Chelativorans sp. AA-79: one gene and its partners. The protein of the gene in region 2 binds, or shares a complex with, the protein of the main gene of each other region. Links are inferred from orthologs where the notes say so. Each region holds a gene or a part of one and is shown on either strand. Other genes may lie near its edges.

Region 1 (4,127 bases), 1.2 Mb from region 2 along the record:
GCCGAAAGCCCCGGTATCAACGCCATCGAGCACGCCGTCTATGACGTGTGGCTGAAAAGCTGCAAGAAGGATTCGGACGTTCCTCCACCGGAGACGAACTGATCCTGCGCATCCGCGTCGGGTTCAGAATTTGGCGCTTCCTTCCAGCGCTTCGGCCAGAAGCTGCTCGTAGCGCCTGCGCGGCACGTCGACTGCGCCGAAGCGCTTCAGGTGTTCCGTGGTGAATTGGGTGTCGAGGAGTAGGAATCCGCGCTCCCTCAGCCGCTCGACGAGATGCACCAAGCAGATCTTGGAGGCGTTCGGCGCGCGCGAGAACATGCTCTCCCCGAAGAAGGCGCGGCCGAGCGAAACCCCGTAGAGCCCGCCCTGCAGCTTGCCCTCGCGCCACGCTTCCACTGTGTGGCAGTGGCCTCGCTTGAAGAGCTCGGTGTAGGCTTCGCGGATGGGCTCGTTGATCCAGGTGTCCGGGCGCTCCGGCGACGGTTCGGCGCAGGCGGTGATCACGCCGGCGAAATCCGTATCATAGCGGATATCGAAGGGCTGCTGGCGTGCCAGTTTCCGCAGGCTCCGCGGCACATGGAACCCGTCGAGCGGGATGACGCCGCGGGTTTCCGGCCGCACCCAGAAGACCTCCGGGTCGTCCGAATGCTCGGCCATGGGAAAGACGCCGGTGGCATAGGCGCGCAGAAGCAGATCCGGGGGGATATGGAACCCGGGGGCGAGAGGACGCGTCATCGCAGCGCCCGCGAACTACTCGTCCTGCGCGAGGTAGTTCTCCAGCCAATGGATGTCGTAATCGCCATTCGCCACATCGACATTCCCCACGAGGTCGCGGAAGAGCGGCAATGTGGAATTGATGCCATCGACGACGAATTCGTCAAGGGCACGGCGCAGGCGCATCATGCATTCGACGCGGTTGCGGCCATGCACGATGAGCTTGCCGATCAGGCTGTCGTAATATGGCGGGATCCTGTAGCCCGAATAGACGGCCGAATCGACGCGGATGCCGAGCCCGCCCGGCGTGTGGAAGTGAGTGACCGTGCCGGGTGAGGGAACGAAGGTTCGCGGATCCTCGGCATTGATGCGGCACTCGATCGCGTGGCCGTGGAAACGCACGTCGTCCTGGCGAACGGAGAGCCCGCCGCCGGATGCCACGCGGATCTGCTCGTGCACCAGATCGATACCGGTGATGGCCTCCGTCACCGGATGCTCCACCTGCAGCCGGGTGTTCATCTCGATGAAATAGAACTCGCCGTTCTCGTAGAGGAACTCCACCGTGCCGGCGCCGGAGTAGCCGAGATCGCTCATTGCCTTGGCGACGGTCTCGCCGATGCGCGTGCGCTGCTCGACATTGAGAGCTGGTGAGTTCGCCTCCTCCCAGACCTTCTGGTGGCGGCGCTGCAGCGAACAATCACGCTCGCCCAGATGGACGGCGTTCCCGGCGCCGTCGCCCATCACCTGCACTTCGATGTGGCGGGGCTTCTCCAGATATTTCTCGATATAGACGGCGTCGTCGCCAAAGGCCGCGCCCGCCTCGGTGCGTGCCGTGGAGAGCGCATGGGAGAGGTCGGCTTCGGTGCGTGCCACCTTCATGCCGCGTCCGCCACCGCCGGCCGAAGCCTTGACGAGGACGGGATAGCCGATCCCGGCCGCGATACGCTTCGCCTCGCGGTCGTCGCGCACGGCGCCCTCGGAACCGGGGACCACAGGAATGCCCAGGCGCTTCGCGGTGCGCTTGGCCTCGATCTTGTCGCCCATGATGCGGATGTGCTCGGCCGAGGGGCCGATGAAGGTCACGTTGTGGGCGGCGAGGATATCGGCGAATTTCGCGTTCTCCGAAAGGAAGCCGTATCCGGGGTGAACCGCGTCCGCACCGGTGATCTCGCAGGCGGCGAGGATCTGGTGGATGTTGAGGTAACTGTCGCGAGAAGCGGGCGGGCCGATGCACACGCTTTCGTCGGCAAGGCGCACATGCATGGCGTCCGCATCCGCCGTGGAATGTACCGCCACGGTCTGGATGCCCAGCTCCTTGCAGGCGCGCAGCACCCGAAGCGCGATCTCGCCGCGATTGGCGATGAGGATCTTCTGGAACATTATGCTCTCAATCCCGGCCTATTCGACCACGACCAGGGGCTCGCCATATTCCACCGGCTGGCCGTCCTCGACCAGGACGGCCTTCACGGTGCCGGCGCGGGGCGAGGGGATCTGGTTCATCGTCTTCATCGCTTCAATGATCAGCAGCGTCTGGCCCTTTTCAACCGTCTGGCCCACATCGACAAAGGGGGCCGCGTCAGGAGACGGGGCGCGGTAGGCGGTGCCGACCATGGGGGAAGGAACGGCATTCCTGGCAAGATCGGCCTGGGAGGACGTTTCCTCCTTGGGAGCCGGGGCGGCGGATTGCGCTGCCGCGGTGGGCGCTGACGCCATGGCGGGAACGGCAGCCTGAACCGCGGCAGGCTGGCGTGCCACGCGGACGCGCATTCCGCCGTCTTCCACCTCGATCTCCGTCAGGCGGGTCTCGTCAAGGATGTTCGCCAGATCGCGGATGAGCTGCTGGTCCACACCGTTCTTCTTCATCGACATCATATCCCCTTGCCTATGCGGCGAACTATATCCTTGCCGCCAGCGCTTCGAGCGCCAGCGCGTATCCGATCGGCCCGAGGCCGCAGATCATCCCAACCGCCGCCGGCGCGATCATGGATCTATGCCGGAACGGCTCGCGTGCGTGGATGTTCGAAATGTGCACCTCGATCACCGGCAACGGCTCGACGGCGCGGATCGCATCATGGAGGGCGATCGAGGTGTGGCCATATGCGCCGGGATTGATGATGACGCCCGAGCCATGCTCGCTCGCTTCCTGGATCCAGTCGACAAGCACACCCTCGTGATTGGACTGACGGAACTCGATCCCGAGCCCAAGGTCGACGGCGCGGCCGCGGCAATCCGCTTCGATGTCGGCGAGCGTTTTCCCGCCATAGATGTCAGGCTCGCGCCTGCCGAGCAAGTTCAGGTTCGGCCCGTTGAGGACATATACCGGTTTCGCCATCATCCACCCTGGGGGTACTTCGCCGGCCCTCTATAATCGGCTTCGGCGGCTGCGGAAAGAGCGCAAATGCGCTCTTTCCGCGTTCCCCAAGGGGAAGGGCGCCGGCAGAAACACGACATCCGGCTTATTGGCGGGCCGCGGCGATCTTCTCGGTCAGATGATCCTGGCCAAGCGCACCATAGACGACCTCCTGCCCGACCACATAGGAGGGCGTGCCGTTGATCTGCAGAGTATTCGCAAGCTGATAGGTTTCGGCGAAGGCCTTTTCAATTTCGGGATCCTTCATCGATTCGCGCAGCGCGGCCTCCTCAACGCCCAGATCCGTGGCGATCCGCATCGCTGTCTCCTCGTTGGCGCGGCCCTGGCTGCCGAGGAGACGGCGGTGGAACTCGCCGTATTTTTCCGGGGCGAGCTTGCGGAAAGCCATGGAAACCACGTGCGCCGCATGGGAATCGGGCCCGAGGATCGGGAATTCCTTGAGTACGAAGCGCAGGTTGCCGTCCTTGGCCAAGAGCGCCTCCATGTCGCTCAGGGCCCGTTTGCAATAGCCACAATTGTAATCGAAGAATTCGACAATGGTGACGTCCCCGTCGGGATTGCCGATGATGCCGTCATGCGCGCTCTGGAAGATCTGCTCCGCGGAGCCGGCGATCGCCTGCTGACTCGCCTGGGCCTGCTGATTCTTCATCTTCTCCTCGAGGGCGGACTGCATCTCCAGCAGAATCTCTGGATTGGAAAGAAGATATTCGCGCACGATGCCCTCGACCTGCGGCCGGGTGAGCTCCACCTCGCCGGTGACCTGCTCCTGTGCCTTGAGCTGATTCGCTGCGGCGCCGGCGACCATCGCCGAGGCGAGGGACGCGGCGAAAAGCAATTTCCTCATGATTTTTCCTTTTGAAAGCCTGCGGCGGCCCATTCATCCCGGCAGCCTGAACGAACACGATGAAAAAAGGATATCATTTCTTGCCCGGCTCGTGGAATTCGATGATGTCCTGCGCGCGCACCCATTCCGGCGAACCGCGCTTCAGCTTCATCTGCGCACGCGTCGCGAAGATCTTCGCATCACGATAGGCGCCGGCAT
Region 2 (4,087 bases):
CCGGAGCATTCCTGGCTCAAGGAGGCGGGGCGCGTGGAATATGCGCCGATCATGGACCATGAGGCGCTGGAGGCCTTCCAGCTTCTGACGCGCCTTGAAGGCATCATCCCGGCGCTGGAGCCTTCCCATGCGCTGGCCGAGGTGATGAAGCGGGCGCCGAAGATGCGCAAGGACCAGATCATCCTCATGAACCTCTCCGGCCGCGGCGACAAGGATATCTTCGCCGTGGCGAAGCATCTGAAGATGGACATTTGAGGCATGGCGCTCATCTTCATCGACGTGTGGGTGAACTGTCCCGACCGGGAAACGGCGGAGAAGATCGCCGATGCCTGCATCGGCGAGAAAGTTGCCGCCTGCGCCAACGTCTTTGCACCCATCGCGAGCCGATACCGTTGGAAGGGCGCAGTGGAGACGGCGGAGGAAGTGCCGCTGCTCCTCAAGACGCGCGCGGAGCATTTCGACGCCGTCTGCGCGGTGGTGCGCCCGCTGCATCCCTTTGAGGTGCCATCGATCACCGCGACGGAGATCTGCAATATCGACCAGCCCTATGCCGACTGGCTGCGCAAGGAGACGAGGGAGCCGGCATGACCCGCATCGCGATTCGACCATCGGCCGCGGCCCATGGTAAACTCAGGCAACCGAAGGAGCACTGAGATGGGTGAACTGCCGCTGCGCCTGGACCCGAAAACAAGGGAAGACCTTGAGCGCGAGGCGCGCTTGCAGGAAACGTCCGAGGCCGAACTGGTCGAACGGGCAGTCCGCATGTATCTCGAATTTCAGGAACATGACCGGCAGATCATGCGCGAGCGGGTCGCCGAAGCCGACAAGGGCATCTTCGTTTCCGAGGAGGCGATGCACCGGTGGGTGGGGAGTTGGGGAACGGAGAACGAACTGCCTCCTCCTGAACCGGACATTTTCCCCGCCAAACGTTCATGAAGATTGTCTTCCTGCCTTCGGCACGGCGCGATCTCGAGTGGTTTCGACGTTACTATGAAAAAGTCTTTCCAGAGGGTGCCAACAGAGCACGTGAACATTACAGCCGGGCTATGGCCGCTCTGCGGCATAATTCCGAGATTGGTCGCCCGTCCGAAAACAACGAGCATCGCGCTTATCCCGTGCTTCGCACCCCCTTCTCATTCGTCTATCGAATCGCTAACGAGCGCATAGAGATCTTGCGAGTTCGCGACGGGCGCGCAGAAGAACAACCCAGGACGGCTCGCTAGGGGCATTCCCATGACCACCACCCGCATCGACAGGCTTTTCGCCAAGCTCAAGACCGAGAACAGGCCGGCGCTCGTCACCTATTTCATGGGCGGCGATCCCGACTATGAGACGTCGCTCTCCATCATGAAGGCACTGCCCAGGGCCGGCAGCGACGTCATCGAGCTCGGCATGCCCTTCTCCGACCCGATGGCGGACGGGCCGGCGATCCAGGCGGCCGGCTTGCGCGCGCTCAAGGGCGGTCAGACGCTTTCCAAGACCCTTCAGATGGCACGGGTCTTCCGGCAAGAGAACGACCACACGCCGATCGTGATGATGGGCTATTACAATCCCATCTATATCTACGGCGTGGACCGCTTCCTCGCCGACGCGAAGGCCTCCGGCATCGACGGGCTCATCATCGTCGACCTGCCGCCGGAGATGGACGAGGAACTGTGTCTGCCGGCGCTCGAGGCGGGCATAAACTTCGTCCGGCTTGCGACGCCCACCACGGACGACAGGCGCCTGCCCAAGGTGCTCGAGAACACCTCGGGCTTCGTCTACTACGTGTCGATGACGGGCATCACCGGTTCCGCCCTGCCGGACACCTCCAAGGTCGCGGCCGCGGTGTCCCGCATCAAGAGCCACACGCCGCTTCCCGTCTGCGTCGGCTTCGGCGTGAAGACGGCGAGCCAGGCCCGCGCGATCGGGGCGGCGGCGGACGGCGTGGTGGTGGGCACGGCCATCGTCAACGCGGTGGCCAGCGTCCTCGGCCCCGACGGCAGGACGACCGCCGACCCGGCGGAGGCCGTCGCCACGCTTGTGCGCGGCCTTGCCGATGGCGTAGGCGAGGCGAGGCTTGCCACCGCCGAATAACGGACAATTTCCCCCGGAACTATGTTCGGAGAGGAAGGAGTATCTGCCATGAACTGGATCACCAACTACGTCCGGCCGAAGATCAATTCCATGCTCGGCCGCCGCGAGATGCCCGAAAACCTCTGGATCAAGGATCCGGAGACGGGCGAGATGGTCTTCCACAAGGACCTGGAGGAGAACCAGTGGGTTATCCCCTCCTCCGGCTACCACATGAAGATCTCGGCCAAGGAGCGGCTGAGACATTTCTTCGATGACGGCGCCTATGAAACGCTGGAAAATCCCAAAGTGCCGGTCGACCCGCTGAAATTCCGCGACGAGCGCCGCTATGTCGACCGCCTGCGCGATGCCAAGGCGAAGGCCGGCATCGACGACGCGGTGCTGAACGCGGTCGGCCGCGTGGAGGACCTGGAAATCCTCGCCACGGTGCAGGACTTCGCCTTCATGGGCGGTTCGCTCGGCATGGCGGCCGGCGAAGCGATCGTGCGCGGTTTCGAGACCGCCGTGGAGCGCCGTCTTCCGCTGGTCCTCTTCGCCGCCTCCGGCGGGGCGCGCATGCAGGAAGGCATCCTTTCGCTCATGCAGCTTCCGCGCACGACAGTGGCTGTGGACCGGCTCAAGGAAGCCGGCCTGCCCTATATCGTCGTATTGACCAACCCGACGACCGGCGGCGTGACGGCTTCTTACGCCATGCTGGGCGACGTGCACATCGCCGAGCCCGGCGCGCTCATCGGCTTTGCCGGTCCGCGTGTGATCGAGCAGACGATCCGTGAAAAGCTGCCCGAAGGGTTCCAGCGCGCCGAGTACCTGATGGCGCATGGCATGGTGGACATGGTCGTCTCGCGCATCGAGATGAAAGCCACGGTCGCCCGCCTGCTCAAGATCCTGCTCAAGAAGCCGCTGGAAGTCGAGGAAGACACGAACCTGCAGCTGCCTGCTCCCGACGAAGCCACCACCGAAGCTGCGGTGAATGCCTGATTCCACCGGCAAGGTTCCGAAACATCCCATGAGTGCCGCAGAGCGCGCCATCGACCGGCTGATGGCGCTCCACCCCAAAGGCTTCGACCTGTCGCTGGAGCGCATCAGCCGGCTTCTCCAGCGCCTCGGCGATCCGCACGAGCGGCTTCCGCCTGTGATCCACATCGCGGGCACCAATGGCAAGGGCTCGGCGGCGGCATTCGCGCGCGCTCTGCTCGAGGCTTCGGGCAGGACCGTCCATGTCCACACGTCGCCCCATCTGGTGAATTGGCACGAGCGCTTCCGCATGGGTACTCCCGGCGGCGGCAAGTTCGTCGAGGATGCGGTGCTGGCGGAAGCGGTGGAGCGGGTGGCGGAGGCCAATCGCGACGAACAGATCACGGTCTTCGAGATCCTCACGGCGGTCATGTTCGTGCTCTTTTCCGAGCATCCCGCGGATGCCGCCGTGGTGGAGGTGGGGCTCGGCGGCCGGTTCGACGCCACCAATGTCATTGCCCACCCGGCAGCGAGCCTGATCATGCCGATCTCGCTCGACCACGAGGCCTATCTGGGCGACCGGGTGGAGCTGATCGCGGCCGAAAAGGCGGGCATCATCAAGCCCGACTCGCCCGCCGTCATCGGCCAGCAGGAATGGGATGCCGCGCGCGACGTACTTATCGAAACGGCGGAGCGGCTCGGCGCGCCTTTCGAAGTCTACGGGCAGGACTTCATCGCGGTCGAGGAGAATGGCCGCATGGTCTACCAGGACGAGGACGGGCTCATGGACCTGCCCCTGCCCCGCCTCGTGGGCCGGCACCAGCTCGCCAACGCGGCGGCGGCCATTGCCGCCGTGAAGGCGGCCGGCTTTGCGGTGAGCGACCGGGCGGCGGAACAGGCGATGCTCAACGTCTCCTGGCCCGGCCGCATGCAACGCCTCCAGGAAGGACGCCTCGTGGCGCTCGCGCCCGAGGGCGCGGAAATCTGGGTCGACGGGGGACACAATCCCGGCGCGGGCACGGTGATCGCCGAGGCGATGGCGGAAGCGGAAGAGAAGCGC
Region 3 (4,006 bases), 3.1 Mb from region 2 along the record:
GAGCCCCCTGAGGTCGTAAACATCCGACATGCGTCCTTGGGAACTCACTTGCGGAACATGTTCCAGAGGCGGCTCATCCGGCCCTGCTCCGGCTCGGGAGCGGTTTCCGGTTGCGCGGCAGCAGCGGCGGGACGATTCGGATTGGGTGCCGGCGCTGGTGTGGAGCCGGTGGTGAGTGGGGTCGCACCGACTTGCATCTGCGTCTCCGTCACCGCACCGTTCGCCTCTGCGGCCGCCGTCGCGGCTTCCTGCTCCGCTGGCGGCTGTTCGGCCGCGGCGGTCGCCTGCGTGGCCGGGGCCGGGCGTGGGGGCGGCGCATACGCGGTGACGGGCGCCGATTCCGGTGCCTTTTGCTTCGCCACCATCACCGGTGTCAGGGACGGCGGCTCGGGCGTGACCCTCTCGCCACGGGCGCGGCGGCGGCTCCAGTCGGCAACGAGCTTGGCCTCCTCGAGGCCGGCGATCGTGGGCTTCGGCTGCTGCTTGCTCCACTTCCAGGCCGCCTGGGAGACGGCGAGGTCCTGTTTCTTCTTATAGGCCTGATAGGCCGTCAGCAGCGCCTGCGGCTGGGTGGAGGGCGGACAGGCCTGCGTCGGTTCGAAGCTGTAGCCGTCGGCCGCGACGCGGTTGAAGACATAGCGCCGTTCGCAGACATCCACCTTGGGCGGGGACTTGGTGATCTCGAAATGGTCATAGCCTTCCTTCAGCATCTGCCAGAAGGGATAGTTCGGATCGTCGCGGTAGCGTGCCATGTTTTCCGGCGTCATGCGGAAGGGGAAGGCCTGGAGCTGGAACGCCTGCTGACCGCCGCGGAAGGCGTCCCGCGCGAAGGCGTAGATCTCCTCCACCTGCTCGTCGGTCATGGAATAACAGCCGGCGGAAGAACAGGCACCATGCACCATCAGATGCTGGCCCGTTCGACCGTTCGCCTGGTCATAGGCATTCGGAAAACCGACGTTGAACGAGAGATGATAGCTGGAATTCGGGTTCATCTGCTGCGGCCGGACGGTATAGAATCCCTCCGGCGCCTGCCGGTCACCCTCCGTGTATTTCGGACCGAGCTTGCCGGACCACTTGCAGATGTCGTAGCTCGCGATGCGGTCGTAGCGCCCGTCCCGTTTCTGCTTCCAGACCTCCAGCACACCCTCTTCCTTGAAGATGCGCATCATGATGGGCGAGTTCTTGCTCATCCCCTTGGCCTGCATGGCCTCTGTGACTTCCTGCGGCAGCTTGCGCTCGGCCTTGGGCGCGATGTCTTCCAGGGACCCGCTGCAGCCCGCGAGGATGAAGACCGGCAGAAGCACAGCACAAGCAAGACGGCTTTTCATGCGATGGTCTCGTTTTTGGGTCGCCATTCCCCTCTCCCGGCGGCAGGAGGCGGATATCTCCGCTACTAAAGACCGTTAGCCTTGACAAATCATTACCAGCCACGGCGCATTACGGCTTATCTTGAAGTGGGCGGCAAGGCAAGAATATGACGAACAACAGAATCTTGCTTGTTGGAGATAAGCGTGAGGGCTGAGGCCCGGACGGACCGGAACGATCGCTGGCGGCTTTAGAGCTGTCGACCGATGGCGAGGAATTTCTCCCGCCTGAGTTCGCGATAGTCGCCGCCAGCCTCGGTCAGGTCGCGGAACCCTTTTTCGATGGTCTCGCCAGCGGCCTGGATCACCGTCTCCGGCGAGCGGTGCGCGCCGCCCACGGGCTCGGGAATGATCCCGTCGATCACCTTCAGTTGCAGCAGATCCTGCGCGGTGATCTTCATATTGGTCGCCGCGTCCTTGGCGCGCGTGGAATCGTGCCACAGGATGGACGCAGCCCCCTCCGGCGAGATCACTGAATAGATGGAATGCTCCAGCATATAGACCAGATTGGCCGTGGCGATGGCGATCGCCCCGCCCGAGCCACCCTCGCCGATGATCAGGGCGACATTGGGCACCTTTAGGCCCAGGCATTTCGACGTGGACCGCGCGATCGCCTCGGCCTGCCCCCGCTCCTCCGCATCGATGCCCGGATAGGCGCCCGCCGTATCGACGAGACTGACCACCGGCACGCCGAAACGGTCGGCAAGATCCATCACCCGCACGGCCTTGCGATAGCCGTCCGGTCGGGCCATACCGAAATTGTGCTTCAGCCGGCTCTGGGTGTCGTTCCCTTTTTCCTGGCCTATGACGGCGATGGATTCACCGCGGAAGCGGGCAAAGCCGGCGACCACCGCCTCGTCCTCGCCGAAAGCGCGGTCGCCGGCGAGCGGCGTGAAGTCCGTGAAGAGCGCGCGCACATAGTCCATGCAGTGCGGCCGGTCAGGGTGACGGGCCACCTGCGCCTTCTGCCAAGGCGTCAGCGCCCTGTAGATGTCGCGCAGGGCATCCTTGGAGCGCCGCTCGAGCCGCGCGATCTCTTCACCAACGTCGACGGCCTCGCCGCTTTCGGTAAGCTTCTTGAGTTCGAGGATCTTGCCTTCGAGATCGGCGACCGGCTTTTCGAAATCGAGATAGTTATACATTCACCCGCCAAAAAATCGGACACGAGACACTGCGGTTTTGAGCACAAACGGCGAGGCCGCCGCTAAAATCGTGGTTTCACATAGCGGCCATGGCGCTAGTCGGCAAGCGGGTGGTGCTTCTGCACCAGTTCCTGCAGCCTCTTTTCGAGCACATGGGTATAGATCTGCGTGGTAGAGATGTCCGCATGGCCTAGGAGCTGCTGGACGGCCCTGAGATCCGCACCGTTTTGCAGAAGATGGCTTGCGAAGGCATGGCGCAGCACGTGCGGCGAGATCTTCGCGGCGGATATGCCCGCCCGCGCCGCCAGCCCCTTGAGCTCGCGCGCAAAGACCTGGCGGGGCAGGTGGCCGCTCGCGGACGCGGCCGGGAAAAGCCACGGGCTTTCCGCGAAGGCGGGATGCCGCGCCCGCTCCCGGACCCAGTGCGCCACGGCTTGCCGCGCCTTGGCTGAAAGCGGCACGATGCGTTCCTTGCCCCCTTTTCCCCGAACCGCGAAGAACCGTTCGTCCCTGAGCGCGACGCGGAGCGGCAGTGTCACAAGTTCCGAGACGCGCAGGCCGGAGGCATAGAGCATCTCGAGCAGCGTCGAGAGGCGCTGCGCGGCAAGGCGCTCCGGCGTGCCTTCGGACGCTGCGCGCGCCTCCTCCGCGGCCCGGTCGAGAAGAGCAAGCATCTGCTCCTCGCTCAGTGTCTTGGGCAGCGGGCGGCCTTTCTTCGGGCTGTCCAGCACGCCTGTCGGATCGTCGCCGCGCAAACCTTCCGCATAGAGGAATTTGAAGAACTGCCTGAGGGAGGAAAGCTTCCGCGCCTGCGTCGTGGGAGCAAAGCCGCGCCCGGCGATATCCGCGAGATAGGCGCGGATGCCCGCTGCGCTCGCATCCGCCAGCCCCAATCCGCCCGCGGTCATGAACACATCCGCGTCTTCGAGATCGCGCCGATAGGAGGCGAGCGTGTTGTCGCTTGCTCCGCGCTCGGCCGCCATCATCTCCAGAAACGCTTCGATCTTCGTTCCGCTCGCCATGAACCTTCGCCGCCATTGATGAGCCGTCCCGCCGATGATCGCAACAGAATGGAAAGAAACTGACAACGGATCGGGACTAGCGTTGCTCGAGTCGTTCCGGCGGGATAGGCACGATCATTTCCGTCCGCTTCGGCTCCACGAAGGTGGCCAGCGCATACATGGCGGCATAGAGGAGTGCCGCGAGGATCGCGATCGTCGTGAGAAGCCGAAAAAGTGTAGGCATACCCAACCCGTGTTGAAGCTCACGCTTATGTCGCGCGGCACCCGGCAATGCAAGGCCGTGGGGGTTGCGCTTGACGTAACTTGGTTTTCGTGTCGAAAGCTGTTGGATGATGCCGGTCGACAACACCTACTCCACTGCGAACTTGCCGGACGCCCGCGCCGTACTTGCGCGGCTCGGGCGGCGCAGCATCGTGTTCGTCGGCCTGATGGGGGCGGGGAAGACCGTCGTCGGGCGCAAGGTGGCCGGCATGCTGGG

Evidence for each region.
Region 1: the proteins of accD (region 2) and accB are in contact, whole or in part, in a solved structure (PDB 8UXZ), measured with the Escherichia coli proteins. The link is inferred for Chelativorans sp. AA-79 from one-to-one orthologs.
Region 3: the proteins of accD (region 2) and PVE73_RS03710 are in contact, whole or in part, in a solved structure (PDB 8UXZ), measured with the Escherichia coli proteins. The link is inferred for Chelativorans sp. AA-79 from one-to-one orthologs.

The regions. Positions count from the first base shown.
Region 1 is NZ_CP120361.1:2,694,148-2,698,274, forward strand. What follows is about bases 849-3,821. They hold accB (acetyl-CoA carboxylase biotin carboxyl carrier protein), read right to left. Parts: upstream 2,584-3,821; coding sequence 2,113-2,583; downstream 849-2,112. Other genes in these bases: accC (acetyl-CoA carboxylase biotin carboxylase subunit), read right to left, coding at 849-2,094; aroQ (type II 3-dehydroquinate dehydratase), read right to left, coding at 2,609-3,046; PVE73_RS13090 (DsbA family protein), read right to left, coding at 3,171-3,821. In the rest of the region: PVE73_RS13065 (DUF2155 domain-containing protein), read left to right, coding at 1-102; aat (leucyl/phenylalanyl-tRNA--protein transferase), read right to left, coding at 124-735; more of accC, read right to left, coding at 751-848; more of PVE73_RS13090, read right to left, coding at 3,822-3,929; PVE73_RS13095 (M48 family metalloprotease), read right to left, coding at 4,003-4,127. UniProt on the Escherichia coli protein: This protein is a component of the acetyl coenzyme A carboxylase complex; first, biotin carboxylase catalyzes the carboxylation of the carrier protein and then the transcarboxylase transfers the carboxyl group to form malonyl-CoA.
Region 2 is NZ_CP120361.1:3,863,939-3,868,025, forward strand. The notes cover bases 1,155-4,087. They hold accD (acetyl-CoA carboxylase, carboxyltransferase subunit beta), read left to right. Parts: upstream 1,155-2,124; coding sequence 2,125-3,051; downstream 3,052-4,087. Other genes in these bases: trpA (tryptophan synthase subunit alpha), read left to right, coding at 1,234-2,076; PVE73_RS19030 (folylpolyglutamate synthase/dihydrofolate synthase family protein), read left to right, coding at 3,080-4,087. Also shown: trpB (tryptophan synthase subunit beta), read left to right, coding at 1-255; divalent-cation tolerance protein CutA, read left to right, coding at 259-588; PVE73_RS19015 (hypothetical protein), read left to right, coding at 655-936.
Region 3 is NZ_CP120361.1:723,110-727,115, reverse strand. Bases 532-3,383 are described here. They hold PVE73_RS03710 (acetyl-CoA carboxylase carboxyltransferase subunit alpha), read right to left. Parts: upstream 2,507-3,383; coding sequence 1,556-2,506; downstream 532-1,555. Other genes in these bases: PVE73_RS03705 (site-specific tyrosine recombinase XerD), read right to left, coding at 2,602-3,383; PVE73_RS03715 (murein L,D-transpeptidase family protein), read right to left, coding at 532-1,328. Also shown: PVE73_RS03720 (sulfurtransferase TusA family protein), read right to left, coding at 1-30; more of PVE73_RS03715, read right to left, coding at 45-531; more of PVE73_RS03705, read right to left, coding at 3,384-3,528; PVE73_RS03700 (histidine kinase), read right to left, coding at 3,605-3,751; PVE73_RS03695 (shikimate kinase), read left to right, coding at 3,861-4,006. UniProt on the Escherichia coli protein: Component of the acetyl coenzyme A carboxylase (ACC) complex. First, biotin carboxylase catalyzes the carboxylation of biotin on its carrier protein (BCCP) and then the CO(2) group is transferred by the carboxyltransferase to acetyl-CoA to form malonyl-CoA.